Linked DNA regions of Gemmatirosa kalamazoonensis. The protein of the gene in region 1 interacts with the protein of each later gene in a pairwise test. Links are inferred from orthologs where the notes say so. Each region holds a gene or a part of one and is shown on either strand. Other genes may lie near its edges.

Region 1 (8,869 bases):
TGCGGTCGAGGAACGGCTGCCCGGGCCACGACACCTCGATCATGCCGCTCGCGTCACGCACGACGGCCTGGAACACGCGCAGCCCCTTCCGCGTCGGCAGCACGCCCTTCGAGATGACGCGCCCGATGACCGTGCCGTCCATCCCCGGCTCGAGCTCCGCGATGCGCTTCACGGTGCTCGCGTCTTCGTAGCGGTGCGGCACGTGATACAGCAGGTCGCCCGCCGTCTGCACGCCGAGTCGCGCGAGCGCGAGCGCGCGCGCCGGACCGACGCCCTTGAGGTACGTGACGGGCGTGTCGAGCGTGACGCGGGGAGCGGACGGCGCGCGGCGCGGGGCCGACATGACTAACGCGGGGGATTGGACGAACGCCGAGGCACGAGTAACAGGACGCCGGTGCTTGCCGTGTGGACAGGACGAACAGGACGGACAGGATGAACACCAACAAGAAAAGCAGTGCTGCTGTCGTTGGTTCTCATCCTGTCCGTCCTGTTCATCCTGTCAAAGACGAACAGCAACGGTCATGTCGTGTGTCCGCTGTTCATCCTGTCGAACGTCGGCCCGACGCGTCACGCCGCCGTCACGCCTCCACCAGCTCCTCCGCGAACTGCGCCGGGTCGAACGCGTGCAGGTCGCCCGCCTTCTCCCCCGTGCCGAGGAACTTCACCGGCACGTCGAGCTCCTCGTGCACGGCGACCACGATGCCGCCCTTCGCGGTGCCGTCGATCTTCGTCACGACGAGCCCCGTCACGGGCACCGCCTCGGTGAACGTGCGCGCCTGCACGACGGCGTTCTGCCCGATGGTGCCGTCGAGCACGAGCAGCGTCTCGTGCGGCGCGTCGGGGATCCGCTTCGCGATCACGCGCGCGACCTTCTTCAGCTCCTCCATGAGCCCCGCGCTCGTGTGCAGACGGCCGGCGGTGTCGATGATGACGACGTCCACGCCGCGCGCGATGCCCGCGTCGATCGTGTCGAATGCGACGGCCGCCGAGTCGGCGCCCGCCTTCGCGCCCACGAACTCCGCGCCCACGCGTTCGGCCCACACGCGCAGCTGGTCGATCGCGCCGGCGCGGAACGTGTCGCCGGCGCCGAGCAGGACGGTCTTTCCCTGCTTGCGCAGCCGCGCCGCGAGCTTGCCGATGAACGTCGTCTTCCCTGCCCCGTTCACGCCGATCACGAGGATCACCGTCGGCTTTGACGCCGAGAGCTTCAGCGACGGGTCGCTGTTCCCCTCGCGCAGCTCCGCTTCCACGAGGCGTCGCAGCGCGTCCTGGAACTCCGGCTCGGTGCGAATGAGGCCGCGCTGCGCATAGCCGCCGATCTGGTCGACGAGCTTCAGCGTCGTCGCGACGCCGAAGTCGGACGCCAGGAGCACCTCCTCGAGCTGCTCCAGCGAGCCGTCCTTCACGCCGCCGCGGAGGATCACCCCCACGTCGGCGTTCGCGACGTCCTTGATGCGTTGCCAGAGCGACTTCTTGGGCGCGTCGCCTTCCTTTCTGAACAGCAGAGCCATCGACCGAGCCGGTTAGCGTGGAGCGGGGAGCGTGGAGCGTGGAGAAATCTACTCTACCCTCCACGCTCCCCGCTCCACGCTATCGCAGGCCCCACCGGCGCCGCAGCAACCACTCCGCGCAGAGCAGCGCCAGCGCCAGCGCGTAGAGCAGCCCGAAGTCGCGTAGCCGCGGCGTGAGGTCGGCCGCGCGCCCGCTGCCCACGGGGCCCGACGCGACCGTGGCGCGCCGCGGCAGCAGCTCGCGCGCGACGTTCACCACGAGCAGCGCGCCACCGCCCGGCACCGTGACGTCGTACGTGCCCGGGGCGAGGGGCGCGCTCGTCACCGGCTCGCCGCGCGTGCCGAAGTGCAGCCGCACCGTGTCGGCGCTCGCCGCGCCGCGCCGCCTGAGCACCGCCGTGACGAGCGAGTCGGCACCGCCGCGCCGCCACCGGATCGGCTCTCCCGCGCGCACGACCGCGTCGGCGACGACCGCGCCGCGCACGTCGCCGCGCCCCGCGGCGAGGAAGTCGAGGATGCCGCCCCACAGCCCCGTGAATGCGTCGGCCGCCGCGCCGCCGCGGAACTGCCAGCGCCAGAACCCCGTCGCGCCGACGACGATCACGCGCCGCGGCTGCTCGGCGCCGACGATCACGGCGCGCGGCGCGCCGCTGCGGGCGAGCCGCGCCCGCAGCACGTCGAACTCCGCGCCGGCGAGCGCGCCTCCGCCGAGATCCAACGGCGGCAGGCTGTCCCACGCGACGCCGGAGAGCGCGGCCGCGGCCGGCGATGCCGGCGCATCCGACGCGTACCATTCCGCGGCCGGCGCGGCGCCCGGCGCGGCCGGCGCCGTCGGAAAGAGCAACAGCGCGCCGCGCGTCGCCGCGCGCGGCGCGCCGAATACCGCGGTGTCGCCGTGCAGCACCAGCACGCCCGCGCTCAGCGCCACGCGCCGCACCTCCGCCTCGTCCACCGGCGCGAGCGTCCCCTCCACGCGCCACTGTCCCGGCGCGACGCGCAGATACGCGCGGGTCGGCAGCGACAGCGCGCCGCGCAGGACGGCGAGCATGCCGCGCGCGTCGAAGTCGGGCGCGGAGCTCACGAACACCGCCGCCGGCGCCGCGCTCACGTCGAGCGTCGTGGCGAGCGTGTCGTTGCGCGGCTCGCGATCACCCGCGGCCGCGATGACGGCGCGCAGCGGCACCGAGCCTGCGAGCCCGGCGAGCGGCAGACGCATCGACACCGTGCGCTCGCCGAACGCGGGCAGCGGTGCGACGCTCGTCTGCGCGCTCGAGCGTCCGGCGACGTCGACGCGCAGCGTGCCCGGCGCCGCACCGGCGGCGTCCGCGGCGAGCGACACGCGCACGTCGATCGTGTCGGTCGCGGCGGCGAGGCGTGTCGCGTCGATCGACGTCACCGCGGCATCCGGCCCGCGACGCGGCGACTCCACGCGCACGCGCGATCCGCGCGCCACGCCGCGCAGCGCGGCGGCGTCGTCGATCTCGCCGTCGGTCACGAGCTGCAGCACGCGCCCCGATGCCGCCGCGCGCTCGGCGAGCGACGCGATGGACGAGCGCGCGTCGTGCGGTGCGTCGTCGCCGCGCAGCGGGCGCGCGGAGTCGCCGATCGCCCACAGCGTGTCGCCGCCGAGCGCGCGCGCGACGTCGCGCGCGCGGCGGAACGCGTCGACGTCGCCGCCGCGCGTCCAGCTCGCGGACACGTCGAGCGCCACGACCGCGGACGGCGCGCGTGACCGTCCCGCGGGCGCGTCGAGCGCGAGCGCGGCGAGCAGCGTCACGGCGAGCGCGCGCAGCACGGCGAGCGCGAGTCGCGGCCCGAGCGCGGGCGACGAGCGCCGCGCATACGACAGCGCGGCGAGCACCAGTCCGGCCGCGGCGGCGGCGAGCCAGACGCTCACGCGCTCAGCCGACGTCGCCTGTCGGGGATTCCATCGTCACGACGGGCGGCGAGTGCAATCGACGCGCCGCCCGTGCATCGGTCGACGTGCGCGTGGTCAGTTCGCGTCGGCGACTCGCGTCGTGGCCGACGGTGCGCGCAGATCGAGCGCGGCGAACAGACGCGAGCGGAGCGCCGCGAACGCGCCGCGCTCACGCGCTGGAATCGGATCGGCGATCTTGTCGCGCAGCGCCTTGCGCGGGTCGCGCTGCACGCCGTCGACGAGCATCTCGAAGTGCAGGTGCGGCGCGGTCGCGAGCCCCGTCATGCCGACGTAGCCGATCGTCTTGCCGATGGCGACGAACGAGCCGCGCCGCACGCCCTTCGCGAAGCCGCGCAGGTGGCCGTAGCGGCTCACGTAGCCGTTCGAGTGCCTAACCTCGATGACGTTGCCGAAGCCCGACTTCCACCCCGCGTACGCGACGGTCCCCTCACCGATCGCGCGCACCGGCGTGCCGGCGGCCGCGGCGTAGTCCGTCCCCTTGTGCATCTTCCACTCGCCGAGGATCGGATGATTGCGCATGCCGAACACGCTCGAGATGCGGCGGAACTCCACGGGCGCGCGGAGGAACGCGGCGCGCAGCGACTTGCCGTACTGATCGAAGAACGTCGTGCTGCCGCCGCGCCGCTCGAAGCGGATGGCGTCGACTTCCTTGCCGCTCACCGTCATGCTCGCCGCGAGGATGTGCGCCTCGGTCGGCTTCCCTTCCGGATCGACCTTCCGCTCCAGCAGCAGGCGCACGGAGTCGCCCGGCTGGAGGTCGCGGTCCATGTCGACGCGGTACTCGAAGATGTCGGCGAGCTTCCACACGATCTCGGAGCGCTCGGCGCTCGGCAGCCGGTCGCCGAGCGCGGCGTGCAGCGCGTCGTGCAGGCTGGAGCGGATCGCGCCGCGGGCCACGAGCGTGTCGGTGCGCCACGCGAGCTTCTCCTCCATGCGCTGCCACGCGCCGGCGAGATAGCGGAGGCGCACCACGCGGTCGACGGCGGGCTTGTACGTGATCTCCTGCGGCAGCGAGTCGCCGGCGCGCGCGACCGTCGTCACCTTGATGCCCGCGCGCAGCGACGTCGCCTCACCGGCGGCGCGCAGCGCCTGCGCGGCGAGCACGCGGCTCACGCCGGCGCGCTGCAGCACCGACACGAGCGTCTCGCCGCGGCCGAGCGTGTCGACGCGCTCCCGCCACGCGGGCGCCACCGGCGCGGTGACGGGGAGCGCGACCTCGGTCGCCGCGTCGTTCACGGCGAGGTCGGTCACGGGGCGCGCGGCGGGGGCCTGCGGCGCGAAGTAGACGGCCGCGGCGGCGGCGCCGGCCACGACCACGTAGGTCACGGCGCGGGCTCGGCGGAGGCGGCGATCGTTGGGCGCCCCCGCGCGGTCCGAGGCGCGGCGGGCAGGCGGAGGGGATGTCGCGCCGGGGGGGCGGCGTGCGACTTGGTGTCGTTCACCAGGGAGCTCTCGGGGGGAGACGCGACGTACGTGGGCGTGGAAGGCTCCGGTCAGCCGCAGAGCCTAATGCCCGGTACGACCACCCGCAACACCTCACGGCGGCGCGACTTACCGAGGACCGGCGGGGCCGCGCCGCCGACTCGTTCCCTATGTGACGAACCGCGGGCGCACTCGTCACGAGCGCGCCCGCGGGCGGAGAGGCGAACCGGGGACCGCAGCGATCCGGTCAATCCATCTGCCGACGGATGAACGTCGGGATCTCCATGTCGTTCAGGTCCTGCGGCGTGCGGTCGGACGCCGGGTTGAGCGGCGCGGACAGCGGGGTCGTGCGCGGACGCGCCGCCTCCATCGCCGGCGCGGTGCGCGGCGCCACGACACGGGCGCCGGCCGGGGCGCGGTCGCGTCCGTCGCGGGTGAACGGGATGATGTTCTGCGCACCCGAGTTGCGCGACGCCTCCATCCCCACGCCGCCGACCTGCAGCTGCCGGTCGAAGCCCGTGGCGATGACCGTGACGCGAATCTCCCCCTGCATCGCCGGCTCGTGCACGGCGCCGAAGATGATCTCCGCGTCGTCGCCGACGGCGTCGTGCACGATCTCGTTGATCTGGTGCACCTCGCCGAGCGTCAGGTCGTTGCCGCCGGTGATGTTCACCAGCACGCCCGTCGCGCCCGACACCGACACGTTGTCGAGCAGCGGCGAGGAGATCGCCTGCTGCGCGGCCTCGGTGGCGCGGTTCTCACCGCGGCCCATTCCGGTGCCCATGAGCGCCGAGCCGCCGTTCTGCATCACGGTGCGCACGTCGGCGAAGTCGACGTTCACGAGACCGGTGACGCTGATGAGGGAGCTGATGCCCTGCGTCGCGTGCAGCAGGACCTCGTCGGCCTTCTTCAGCGCATCCTGGAACGGGATCCCCTTGCCGACGACGGCGAGCAGCCGCTCGTTAGGCACGACGATCATCGTGTCGACGTGCTTGCGCATCTCGGCGATGCCCTGCTCCGCCTGCCGCATGCGCTTACGGCCCTCGAACAGGAACGGCTTGGTGACGATGCCGACGGTGAGCGCCCCGGCCTCGCGCGCCAGCTCGCACACGACCGGCGCCGCGCCGGTACCCGTTCCACCACCCATACCGCACGTGATGAACACCAGGTCGGCGTTCTGCAGCACGCGCAGCACCTCGTCGCGGCTCTCGTCGATCGCCTGGCGCCCGATCTCCGGACGCGCGCCGGCGCCGAGTCCCCGCGTGAGCTTCTTCCCGATCTGGATCTTGACGTCGGACTTCGAGCTGAGCAGCGCCTGCGCGTCCGTGTTCACCGAGATGAACTCGACCCCCTCGAGGTGCTCGTCGATCATCCGGTTGACGGCATTTCCGCCGCCCCCGCCGACGCCCACGACCTTCATGCGGGCGTTCTGGGTGGCGCTCTCCTCGAATTCGAAGATCATGCGGGCACGACTCCGAGTGTGCTGCGTGTGGACGGGGAAAGAACGAAGCCGGGAGAGAGAGCTGCCGGGTCTTCGCGAGTCACGCGCGGCTGACGCAGGTGGGAGGCGCGGCCGGTGTCGTGACTCGGGCAGGGAGCGAATATAACACGTTTCGCCGCCGCTGCCATGTCGCCACCCGCTGCGCGGAAAGCGACGAAATGATGTCTAGCGCCGTCACGCGTTTTCCACAACAGCGGGCGACGCAACCGCGCGTCGGTGTGACGTCCGACACAGCGCGATCGGTGTGCCGCGCCACCCGCGCGGTCCGGCTGCCAGCGTGACGCCCGCCGCGCCAACGTGTCGGACTTGACAAGAGTTCCGCGCGCTTTCACGCCGCGCGTTAGGAACGCCGCTGCGCGTCGCACGGCTCAGAAGAAGTCCTGAAGCCACAGCTTCACGCGCTGCGCCCACTTGTCGACGCCCGGCGTCTCGATCGTGACGCGCTTCTTCTGCGGCGCACCGCCGATCGCCACGCGCGACGCGCCGTAGAGCGCGAGCCCGAGCACCGTCGCGTAGCCCGGTCCTTCCACCGACTCGCGCAGCCCCGTCACCTGCTCGCCCGGCGTGCCCACGCGCGCCGTCGTGCCGAACACGTCGCTCGCCAGCTCGGTGACGCCGGGCATCGCCGCACCGCCACCGGTCAGCACCACGCCGCCGCTCAGCCGACCACCATACGACGCGCCCTGCACGCTGCGCTGCACGAGGTCGAAGATCTCGTCGAGGCGCTGGTGCACGATGTGCGCGATCAGCTCGCGCGGGATCTGCCGCTCGCCGTGCGTCGCCGTCGCCGGCAGCGCGATGATCTCCTTCTGGTCGACGAGCGACTCGTACGCGACCGCGAACTGCTCCTTCAGCTGCTCCGCATCGTGCTGCGTGACGCCGAGTCCGTGCACGAGATCGTTCGTCACGTGCGCGCCGCCGAACGCGATCGTCGCGAGATGACGGATCTTCCCCTCGTGGAACACCGCGACGTCGGTGGAGCCCGCGCCGAGCTCGATGAGCGCCACGCCGAGCTCCTTCTCGTCCTCGGTGAGCACGGCGAGTGCGCTCGCCAGCGGCTCGAGCACGAGCTCGCGCACCTTGCACTCCGCGCGCTCCACGCTCTTGCGCAGGTTCGTCGCCGGCGACGCACCGATCGTGACGAGGTACATCTCCGTCTCGAGGCGCATCCCCGTCATGCCGACGGGGTCCTGGATGCCGCCGCCACGGTCGACGCTGTACTCCTGAGGGATCGCATGCAGCAGCTCGCGATCCTGCGGCAGCGGCTGCACGCGCGCGACCTGGTTCACGCGATCGACGTCGGACTTCGTGATCTCCGCGCCGGCGACGGCGACGATGCCCTGGCTCGTCATCGCGCGCACGTGCTCGCCCGCGATGCCGACGAACGCGGAGTCCGCCTGCACGCCGGCCATCCGCTCGGCGTCGTCGAGCGCGCGGCGCACCGAGCGCGTCGTCTCCTCGATGTCGGTGACGACGCCGCGGCGCATGCCGGTCGTGCGCGCCTCGCCGACACCGAGCACGCGAATTCCCGGCCGCTTCGGCAGCTCGCCGACGATCTCGGCGATCACCGCGACCGTCTTTCCCGATCCGATGTCGAGCCCCGCGACGGTTCGTTCGGTCTTCATGGCAGTCTGGCGATCACTTGATCACGATAGCGGAGATCGATCTCGGAGACGCGGACGCGGCGTCGCGCCAGGTCACTCTCGACCGGAAGCAGATCGGCGAGCCGCGCCGGCGTCACGTCGGGCGACACGCGCAGCAGGAACGGCGCCTGTCCCACGGTGTCGCCGCGCTCGGGCATCACCGTGAGCCGCAGCTCGTCGCGCCCCACGCGCCGCAGCTCGCTCACGCGCGCGTAGAGCACCGGCGCCTCGCGCCGCAGCGCGTCGAGCACGCGCAGCGCCGCCGCGTCGGGCGACGCGACGACGGGCACGTCGACACCGCCGACGCGGCTCGGATCGATCGGCAGCACGCGGCCGTCGGCGCCGAGCACGGCGAGCCCGTCGCGCGACGGCGTCATCGCGACCGGCACGCGCTCGCTGACCACGACGCGCAGCGTGCCCGGAAGATGACGCTCGACACGCGCGCTCGCGACGAGCGGATGCCGCGACACGCGCCGACCGAGCGCGTCGAGATCCGTCCACACCGACCACGTCGTGTCCACTTTCAGCCGCGCCAGCAGCTCGGCGGGCGGCGCGTAGCGTGCGCCGTCGATCTCGACGCGACGCACACGGAAGTACGCCAGCCGCGACAGCGCGCGTGGCACCCACCATGGCGACGAGGCGAGCGCGGCGACGAACAGCACGAGCACCGTGAGGCCGAAGATCGCGCGCCACCGCGGGCGACGCGGCGCGTCGTCGTCGCGCGCGCGACGCCGCGATGGACGCTCGACACGCTCGTCGTCGTGCTCGTCGTGCATCGCGTCGTGCGCGAACGCCGGCGCGCTCATGCCCCAGCCTCCGCGTGCCGCGGCGCGCGCAGCCGCTCGAGCAGCTC
Region 2 (8,685 bases), 350 kb from region 1 along the record:
CAGGAGCTGCTCGACAAGGCCGGCCGCGTCGCGAAGATGACGTGGACGAAGGCCGAGGTCCCGGAGAACGTCAGCGCCCGCGTGAAGGAGCTCGCCGAGGGGAAGATCGCCGAGGCGATCAACCAGCCGGAGAAGCACACGCGCGTGCAGGCGGTCGAGGACGTGAAGAAGGCCGTGAAGGAGCAGCTGCTGCCGGAGTTCCCGGACAACAGCAAGGACTTCGGCTCGATCCTCGGCGACATCGAGTACAACGCGCTGCGCGGCCAGGTGCTCTCCACCGGCCTGCGCGTGGACGGCCGCAAGCCCACCGAGGTGCGGCCGATCTCGATCGACACGAAGGTGCTGCCGCGCGCCCACGGCTCGGCGCTGTTCACGCGCGGTCAGACGCAGGCGCTCGTCGCGGTCACGTTAGGCACCGCGCAGGACGTGCAGCGCCTCGACTCGATCGACGACGCGGGCGAGACCGAGAAGACGTTCATGCTCCATTACAACTTCCCGCCGTTCTCCACGGGGGAGGTGCGTCCGGTGCGCGGCACGAGCCGCCGCGAGATCGGTCATGGCAATCTGGCCGAGCGCGCGCTGCAGGGCGTGCTGCCGCCGTTCGAGGAGTTCCCGTACACGGTCCGCATCGTGTCCGATGTGCTCGAGTCGAACGGCTCCTCGTCGATGGCGTCGGTGTGCGGCGGCTCGCTCGCGCTGTTCGACGCCGGCGTGCCGATGCAGGCCGCCGTCGCCGGCGTGGCGATGGGGCTCATCAAGGAGGGTGAGAAGTACGCCATCCTCACCGACATCCTCGGCACCGAGGACCACCTCGGCGACATGGACTTCAAGGTCGCCGGGACGCGCAACGGCATCACCTCGATCCAGATGGACATCAAGATCGAGGGGCTCGACCTGCGCATCATGACCGAGGCGCTGGCGCAGGCGAAGGCCGGCCGCCTGCACATCCTCGGCGAGATGGAGAAGGCGTTAGGCACGCCGCGCACGGAGCTCTCGCCGTACGCGCCGCGCATCGTGACGGTGCAGATCAGCCCCGAGAAGATCGGGGACCTGATCGGCCCGAAGGGCAAGACGATTCGCGGCATCCAGGACGAGACGGGCGCCGAGATCACCGTCGACGACACCGGCACGGTCACGATCGCCGCCGTCGGCGGCGAGTCGATGGAGCGCGCGCGGCAGATGGTCATGGCCATCACCGCCGAGCCGATCGTCGGCGAGACGTACGAGGGGACGGTGAAGAGCACGACGGCGTTCGGCGCGTTCGTCGAGATCATGCCGGGCACCGAGGCGCTGCTCCACATCTCCGAGATGCGCCACGCGCGTGTCGAGAAGACCGAGGACGTGGTGAAGAAGGGCGACCGCGTGAAGGTGAAGCTCATCGACCGCGACGAGCGTGGGCGTCTGCGTCTCTCCATGAAGGCGCTCGAGCCGAAGCCGGAAGGCGCGCCCGAGGCGCCGGCCGAGGGCAACGGCGATCGTCCGCGCGGGGAGCGCTCGGAGCGGCCGCCGCGCGCGGAGAGCAACGGCGGCGAGGAGCGCGCCGAGCGCGCGCCCCGCGAGGAGGGCGCAGCGGCCGGTGGCGGCTCGGGGCGTCGTCCGCGCAGCGGCCCGCGACGCGGCTCTCGCGACGACCGCGGCGAGCGCTGACGGCGTGGCGCCGTCCCTGGTGACCCCGCCCGTCGGCTTCGACGTGGCGGGGCTCCGCCGCACGACGCTCGACAACGGACTGACCGTGCTCTCGGAAGAGATTCCGGGCGTGCGGTCGGTTGCGTTCGGGGCCTTCGTGCAGGCGGGATCGATTCACGAGCCGCGCGAGCGCATGGGCGTCTCGCACCTGCTCGAGCACATGGTGTTCAAGGGCACGCCGACGCGCACCGCGCGCCAGCTCTCGCTCGAGGTGGAGACGTTAGGCGGGTCGCTCGACGCGTACACGACGCGCGAGTACACGTCGTACCAGGCGCGCGTGCTCGACGAGCATCTCGACGTGGCGACCGACGTCATCGCGGACCTCGTGTTCCGGCCGCTGCTCCGTGACGCCGACCTCGCGCTCGAGCGCAACGTCGTGATCGAGGAGATCGGGATGGTGGAGGACACCCCCGACGACCTCGTGTTCGAGCTGCACAACGAGCTGCTGTGGGGATCGCACCCGTACGGCCACGCGATCCTCGGCACGCGCGAGACGGTCGGCGCGTTAGGCACCGCGGAGCTGCGCGCGCTGCACGAGCGCGCGTATCATCCGGGGCGCGTGGTGGTCGCGGCGGCCGGGCGCGTGGAGCACGACCGGCTCGTCGAGTCGCTCGTGCGCTCCGGGTGGGACCGCGAGCCGCGACGCGACGCCACGCCGCTCGCGACGTGTCCGCCGACGCCGCAGGCGCCGGCGTACCGCCACGAGCCGGATCGCGAGCTGACGCAGACGCACGTCGTGTTCGGCTCGACGACGGTGCCCCACGCCGATCCGCGACGCTACGCGCTGTCGCTCGTGAGCATGCTGCTCGGCGGCGGCATGAGCTCGCGGCTGTTCCAGAAGGTGCGCGAGGAGCAGGGGCTCGCGTACGCCGTCCACACGTTCCAGAGCTTCCACGTCGACACCGGGCTGCACGGCGTGTACGTCGCGTCCGCGCCGGAGACGGCGCGGCGCGCGGCCGACTCGGTGCGCGAGGAGCTCGCGCGGCTCGCGAGCGAGTCGCTGCCCGACGAGGAGCTCGAGGCGGGGAAGCGACAGCTGAAGGGCCAGATCACGCTGTCGCTCGAGAGCGTGACGAACCGGATGTACCGCGCCGCGGGCGTGGAGCTGTTCGGCGAGCCGTTCCGCACGCTCGACGACGCGCTCGCGCTCGTGGAACGAATCAACCCGGAGGACGTGCGCGACGTGTGCGCGGCGTTCTTCGCCCCCGAGCAGCAGACGGTGCTCAGCCTCGGCCCCAAAGCCGTCGGCTGAGCGCGACCATCACTCTCAACGAACCTTCCGAGCCATGCTCATCGGCGTTCCGAAGGAGATCAAGACGAACGAGAATCGCGTGGCCCTCGTGCCGGCCGGCGCCGAGGCGCTCGTCGCGAACGGGCACCGCGTGATCGTGGAGACCGGCGCCGGCGACGGCAGCGGCTTCACCGACGCGGACTACACGGCGGTCGGCGTGGAGATCGCGCCCGACGCGGACGCGGTGTGGGCCGCGGCCGACATGATCATGAAGGTGAAGGAGCCGATCGAGCCCGAATGGAAGCGCATGCGCGCCGGGCAGACGGTCTTCACGTACTTTCACTTCGCCGCCGACGAGCGGCTGACGCGCGCGCACCTCGAGAGCGGCGCGACGTGCATCGCGTACGAGACGGTGGAGCTGCCCACGGGCGAGCTGCCGCTCCTCACGCCGATGTCCGAGGTCGCCGGTCGCATGGCAGTGCAGGAGGGGGCGAAGTACCTCGAGAAGCTGTACGGCGGCCGCGGCGTGCTGCTCGGCGGCGTGCCGGGCGTGCCACCGGCCAAGGTCGTGATCCTCGGCGGGGGCATCGTCGGCATCAACGCCGCGAAGATGGCGGCCGGCATGGGCGCCAAGGTCGTGGTGCTCGACGTGAACCTCGACCGCCTGCGCTACCTATCCGACGTGATGCCGGCGAACGTGCAGCTGATCTACTCGAACCGGCAGAACATCCTCGAGCAGATCTCGACGGCGGACCTGGTGGTGGGTGCGGTCCTCATTCCCGGCGCGAAGGCGCCGAAGCTCGTGCGCCGCGAGGACATCAAGAAGATGCACCCGGGCGCCGTGATCGTGGACGTCGCGGTGGACCAGGGCGGCTGCATCGAGACGATCCACGCGACGACGCACGAGAACCCGACGTACGTCATCGACGGCGTGATCCACTACGGCGTGGCGAACATGCCGGGCGGTGTGCCGCGTACGTCGACGCTCGCGCTGACCAACGCCACGCTGCCCTACGCGCTGCAGCTCGCGAACAAGGGATGGCGCCGCGCACTGCGCGAGAACCCGGCGCTGCTGAAGGGGCTCAACGCGGTGGACGGCCGGGTGACGTACCCCGGGGTAGCCGACGCCTTCGGTCTGGAGTACACGGATCCGTCAGAGATGCTCGGCGAGCCGGCGCTCGCTCGCTGACGGGAGAACCGGCGACGGGCCGCACGGCGCGGCCCCGAACCTGCACGGCGGCGCGCCTGCGACGCGCGGCGCCTCGCACGGTGGGCCGGCGAGTGTGCGCGTGGGCGCGACGAGGCCCACGCGCACTTTTTTTTCAGTCGCCGCGACGCAGCGGCGCAACGTTCGAGACCGACGGCCGAGAGTGATGTGACGCGTTCGGGAGATGGTCGTAGGTGTAGGCAGGACGCAGACTTCTGCTTGAATGGGCACTATCTGCCGGCTAGACTTCGCGCCGGCGGACCTCCCCGCGACTCGACTCGCTGAGCCTCGTACGTTCGCCGAGTCCGACCTACTGAGACAGATGCGCTGGCCTTTCACGAAGGCGGGGTCGCTGTTCCCCGCGAATGCGATCGCCGTCGACCTCGGCACCGCGAACACGCTGATCTACGTCAAGGGCGAAGGGATCGTCCTGAACGAGCCGTCGGTCGTCGCGATCGATCGCGAGACAAAGAAGATGAAGGGCGTCGGCCTCGAGGCGAAGCGCATGCTCGGCCGCACGCCCGAAGGCATCATCGCCGTCCGGCCGCTGAAGGATGGCGTGATCGCCGACTTCGACGTCACGGAGAAGATGCTCCGCTACTTCCTCACGCTCGTCATCGACAAGCACGTCTTCAAGGTGAAGCCGCGCGTAATCGTGTGCGTGCCGTCGGGGATCACCGAGGTGGAGAAGCGCGCGGTGCGCGACTCCGCGATGGGCGCCGGCGCGAAGGAGGTCTTCATGGTCTCCGAGCCGATGGCCGCGGCGATCGGCGTCGGGCTGCCGGTGGAGAGTCCGACCGGCAACATGGTGATCGACATCGGCGGCGGCACCACGGAGATCGCCGTCATCGCGCTGAGCGGCATCGTGAGCGACACGTCGATCCGCACGGGCGGCGACGAGCTCGACATCTCGATCGTGCAGTTCATGCGCAAGAACTACAACCTCCTCATCGGCGAGCCGACGGCGGAGCAGATCAAGATCACGATCGGCTCGGCCTACCCGACCGGCGACGAGCGGGAGATGGAGGTGAAGGGGCGCGACCTCGTCTCGGGCATCCCGAAGACGGTGCGCGTGCACTCGAGCGAGATCCGCGAGGCGATCCAGGAGCCGATCCAGCAGATCGTCGACGCCGTGCGCCGCGCGCTCGAGATCACGCCCCCGGAGCTCGCGTCGGACATCGTGGACCGCGGCATCGTGATGACCGGCGGCGGGGCGCTGATCCGCGGGCTCGACATGATGCTGAGCCAGGAGACCGGGCTGCCGATCCACGTCGACGACGACCCCCTCACCTGCGTGGTCCGCGGTACCGGCCGTATCTTGGACGACGAGGAGAAGTACTGGTCGGTCCTGACGACCTGAGGCCGCGATGGCGACGAGAGCTTCGCGCGTAGGCAGCGTCATCGACAACGCGCTGCTCGGTACCTGCTTCCTGGGGTCGCTCATCCTGCTGTTCCTGCCGGTGCAGCTGCGCGATCGCTCCGCGGCTGCCCTCCGGCGGACGATCGTCGCACCGTTCGCCGAGCTGCAGCGACGGGCCGAGCTGATGCGCGCGGCGTTCGTCTCGTACGACGAGCGGATGGATCGGCTCGCGCAGATCACGCGGCTCCAGATCGAGTACTCGGCCGTGCGGAGCGAGAACGAGCGGCTCCGGAAAACGCTCTCCCTCGGATCGCGGCTGAGCTGGGGTTTCGTGGCCGCCGAGGCGACGCCGGCGCAGCTCGAGAGCGACCTCGTGTCGCGGCAGATCCTGCAGACGTTCAGCGTCACGGCGGGGTCGCGGGCCGGCATCCAGCCGTTCACGCCGGTCATCAACGCCGACGGGCTGGTCGGCATGGTGCAGACGGCCGACGCCTCGTCGTCGATCGCGATCTCGTACGCGCATCCGGACTTCCGCGTGAGCGCGACGACGCCGAACGACTCGGCGTTCGGGGTGGTGCAGGCGCGGCTCGGCTCGGGCAAGGAGCTCGGCCTGCTGGAGATGCGCGGCGTGCCGTTCCGCTCCCCGCTGAAGGCGGGACAGCTCATCATCAGCTCGGGGCTCGGCGGCACCTATCCGCGCGGCATCCCGGTCGGTACGGTCATCCGCGAGGTCTCGACGCCGGAGAAGTGGGCGCGGACGTACCTGCTGCAGCCGGCGGCGTCGCTCGCGAACCTCGGCCCGGTCTTCATGCTGCTGAAGAAGCGGTCGGACGAGGGCGTGACGACGATCTGGATGAGCCAGGCCTCGGCCGACTCGGCGGCCCGCGCGATCGCGGCCGGCGGCGACTCGCTCGCCCGGGTCGCGGCCGAGCAGGAGATGGCCGCCCGACGGGCCGCGCTCGACTCGCTCGGTCGTGAGCAGGCGCGCGCCGACTCGGCCGCCGCGCCGCGCCCGGTGCCGCCGCAGACGACGCCCGCCGCGACTCCGCCGTCGGCCGCGCCGCGCCCGGCCGCCGCCGCGCCCTCGGCGGCGCCGCCGCGCCCGACGACGACCACCACGCCCACGTCGACGACGCCGGCGCCACGGCCGGCGACCGCGGACACCGCGGGCCGCACCGCCAGGCCCACCGTGCCGCGGCCCACGGTGCCGCGGCCCACGGTACCCGTGCCCGGGGCCCACCTGTGAGCTTCGGCGCCGGTCTGCGGGTCGCGCTCGCGTTCGTCGCGCTCGTGCTGCTGCACTACACGCTGCGCCCGCTGCTCGGCTGGCGCGCGCCGATCGACTTCCTGGTGATCGCGGTGCTGCTCGTGGCGGTACGCATGCGCCCCGGGCTGGCCGCGGTGCTCGGCTTCATCATCGGGCTCGCGTCCGATGCGCTGACGCCGTCCGCGTTCGGGAGTGGGGCGCTCGGCATGAGCGTCGTCGCGTATCTGGCGTCGTGGCTGAAGGCGGTGTTCTTCGCCGACAACATCGCGCTCAGCGCGATGTTCTTCTTCGTCGGCAAGTGGACCTTCGATGCGTTGTACCTGGTATCAGAGCGGCGCCTGCAGGGTCCCGAGCTGGTGATGCAGCTGCTGCTCTGGTCCCCGCTCGCCGCGACGGTGACCGCGCTGTCCGGCGTGCTCCTATTGCTGTTGCTGCGGCCACTGCTGGGCCGCTCTCCGGGATGAGCTTCCATCCGAACGACATCGCCCGCCGCTCGCGGGGCGCCAGGGTTCTCCTCGTGGCGTCGTTCGTCCTGCTCGGCAGCGCGTTCTATCGCGCACAGGTGCTGCACCACGCCGAGTACGTCATGCAGTCCGAGGAGAACCGGCTGCGGGAGGTCCCGCTTCCCGCGCCGCGCGGGATCATCTACGACCGCAACGGCAAGGTCATCGCCGAGAACCTCCCGGGCTACACGGTCTCGGTGCTGTCGCCGAGCCCGGACTCGCTGCGCGAGACGCTGCGCCGCCTGAACGCGGTGATCCCGTTCACGGACGACGACATCGCGACCGCGGTGCGCCGCTTCAACCGCGCCCCCAACCGGCCCGCCGTCATTCTCGCCGACGCGAACTTCGCGCAGGTCTCGGTGCTCGAGGAGCACCGCACGGAGTTCCCGAGCCTCATCATCCAGAGCACGCCGAAGCGCTGGTACCCGGACGGCCCGTCCGTCGCGTCGATCATCGGCTACACGGGCGAGATCTCCGAGGCCGAGCTGACGAAGCCGGAGTTCAGCGCGTACAAGGCGGGCATGCGCATCGGGAAGGGCGGCCTGGAGCGGCAGTACGAGAACGTGCTGCGCGGCCGCGAGGGCTATCGGTTCGTGGAGGTCGACGCGCGCGGGCGCGTGGTGCGCGAGGCGCCGCGCGACGACCAGCAGCCGGAGGCCGCGCCTGCGCTGTACACGAACATCGACCTCGATCTGCAGAAGCTCACGCAGTCGCTGTTCGGCGACACGCTGCAGGGCGCCGCGGTGGCGATCGATCCGCAGACCGGCGGCGTGCTCGCGCTCGTGTCCGCGCCGAGCTACGACCCGAATCGCTTCACGGGCGGCATCCCGAAGGCGTACTACGACTCGCTGAACACCGACCCGCGCCGTCCGCTGTACAACAAGGCGATCCAGGGTCGCTACGCGCCGGGGTCGACGTTCAAGCTCGCCACGGCCATCGCGGGGCTCGAGAAAGGGCTCGTGAATCTCGACACGCACATGGACCAGCCGTGCACGGGCGGCTTCTCGTTCGGCCGCGGCTACTGGCGCTGCTGGGACAAGCGAGGGCACGGGAACGTGAACCTCGCCCAGGCCATCGAGAAGTCGTGCGACGTCTACTTCTACCAGCTCGGCCTCAAGCTGCAGCTGTCGGAGCTCGTGGCGGGCGGGCTGCGCCTGCACATGAACGACCGCACGGGGATCGACCTGCCGAGCGAGATGCGGCCGCTGTTCCCCTCCGACCCGCGCGAGTACTTCCGGAAGAAGTACGGGCGCAACTTCGTCCCCGCGTCGACGGCGATCAACATGTCGATCGGCCAGGGCGAGAACGCGCAGACGGTGATCAACATGGCGCGCTTCTACGCCGCGCTCGCGAACGACGGCATCATGCCGCGTCCGACGATCGCGCGGCTGCAGTCGCCGCGGCAGCGCGTGTACAACCTGCCGCCGGACC

What was found.
Region 2: the proteins of ftsA (region 1) and J421_RS17100 interact in binary tests that used the Escherichia coli proteins (3 or more experiments, as listed by UniProt). The link is inferred for Gemmatirosa kalamazoonensis from one-to-one orthologs.

What each region holds. Positions count from the first base shown.
Region 1 is NZ_CP007128.1:3,580,731-3,589,599, reverse strand. Bases 5,871-8,869 are described here. They hold ftsA (cell division protein FtsA), read right to left. Parts: upstream 7,999-8,869; coding sequence 6,742-7,998; downstream 5,871-6,741. Other genes in these bases: murC (UDP-N-acetylmuramate--L-alanine ligase), read right to left, coding at 8,819-8,869; J421_RS15450 (cell division protein FtsQ/DivIB), read right to left, coding at 7,995-8,822; ftsZ (cell division protein FtsZ), read right to left, coding at 5,871-6,331. Outside these bases: ATP-dependent DNA helicase RecG, read right to left, coding at 1-343; signal recognition particle-docking protein FtsY, read right to left, coding at 579-1,511; J421_RS15470 (hypothetical protein), read right to left, coding at 1,591-3,408; J421_RS15465 (M23 family metallopeptidase), read right to left, coding at 3,505-4,776; more of ftsZ, read right to left, coding at 5,120-5,870. UniProt on the Escherichia coli protein: Essential cell division protein that assists in the assembly of the Z ring. May serve as the principal membrane anchor for the Z ring.
Region 2 is NZ_CP007128.1:3,925,513-3,934,197, reverse strand. What follows is about bases 3,651-6,465. They hold J421_RS17100 (rod shape-determining protein), read left to right. Parts: upstream 3,651-4,446; coding sequence 4,447-5,484; downstream 5,485-6,465. Other genes in these bases: mreC (rod shape-determining protein MreC), read left to right, coding at 5,492-6,465; ald (alanine dehydrogenase), read left to right, coding at 3,651-4,106. Outside these bases: J421_RS17115 (polyribonucleotide nucleotidyltransferase), read left to right, coding at 1-1,647; J421_RS17110 (M16 family metallopeptidase), read left to right, coding at 1,667-2,938; more of ald, read left to right, coding at 2,973-3,650; more of mreC, read left to right, coding at 6,466-6,730; rod shape-determining protein MreD, read left to right, coding at 6,727-7,215; mrdA (penicillin-binding protein 2), read left to right, coding at 7,212-8,685. UniProt on the Escherichia coli protein: Forms membrane-associated dynamic filaments that are essential for cell shape determination. Acts by regulating cell wall synthesis and cell elongation, and thus cell shape.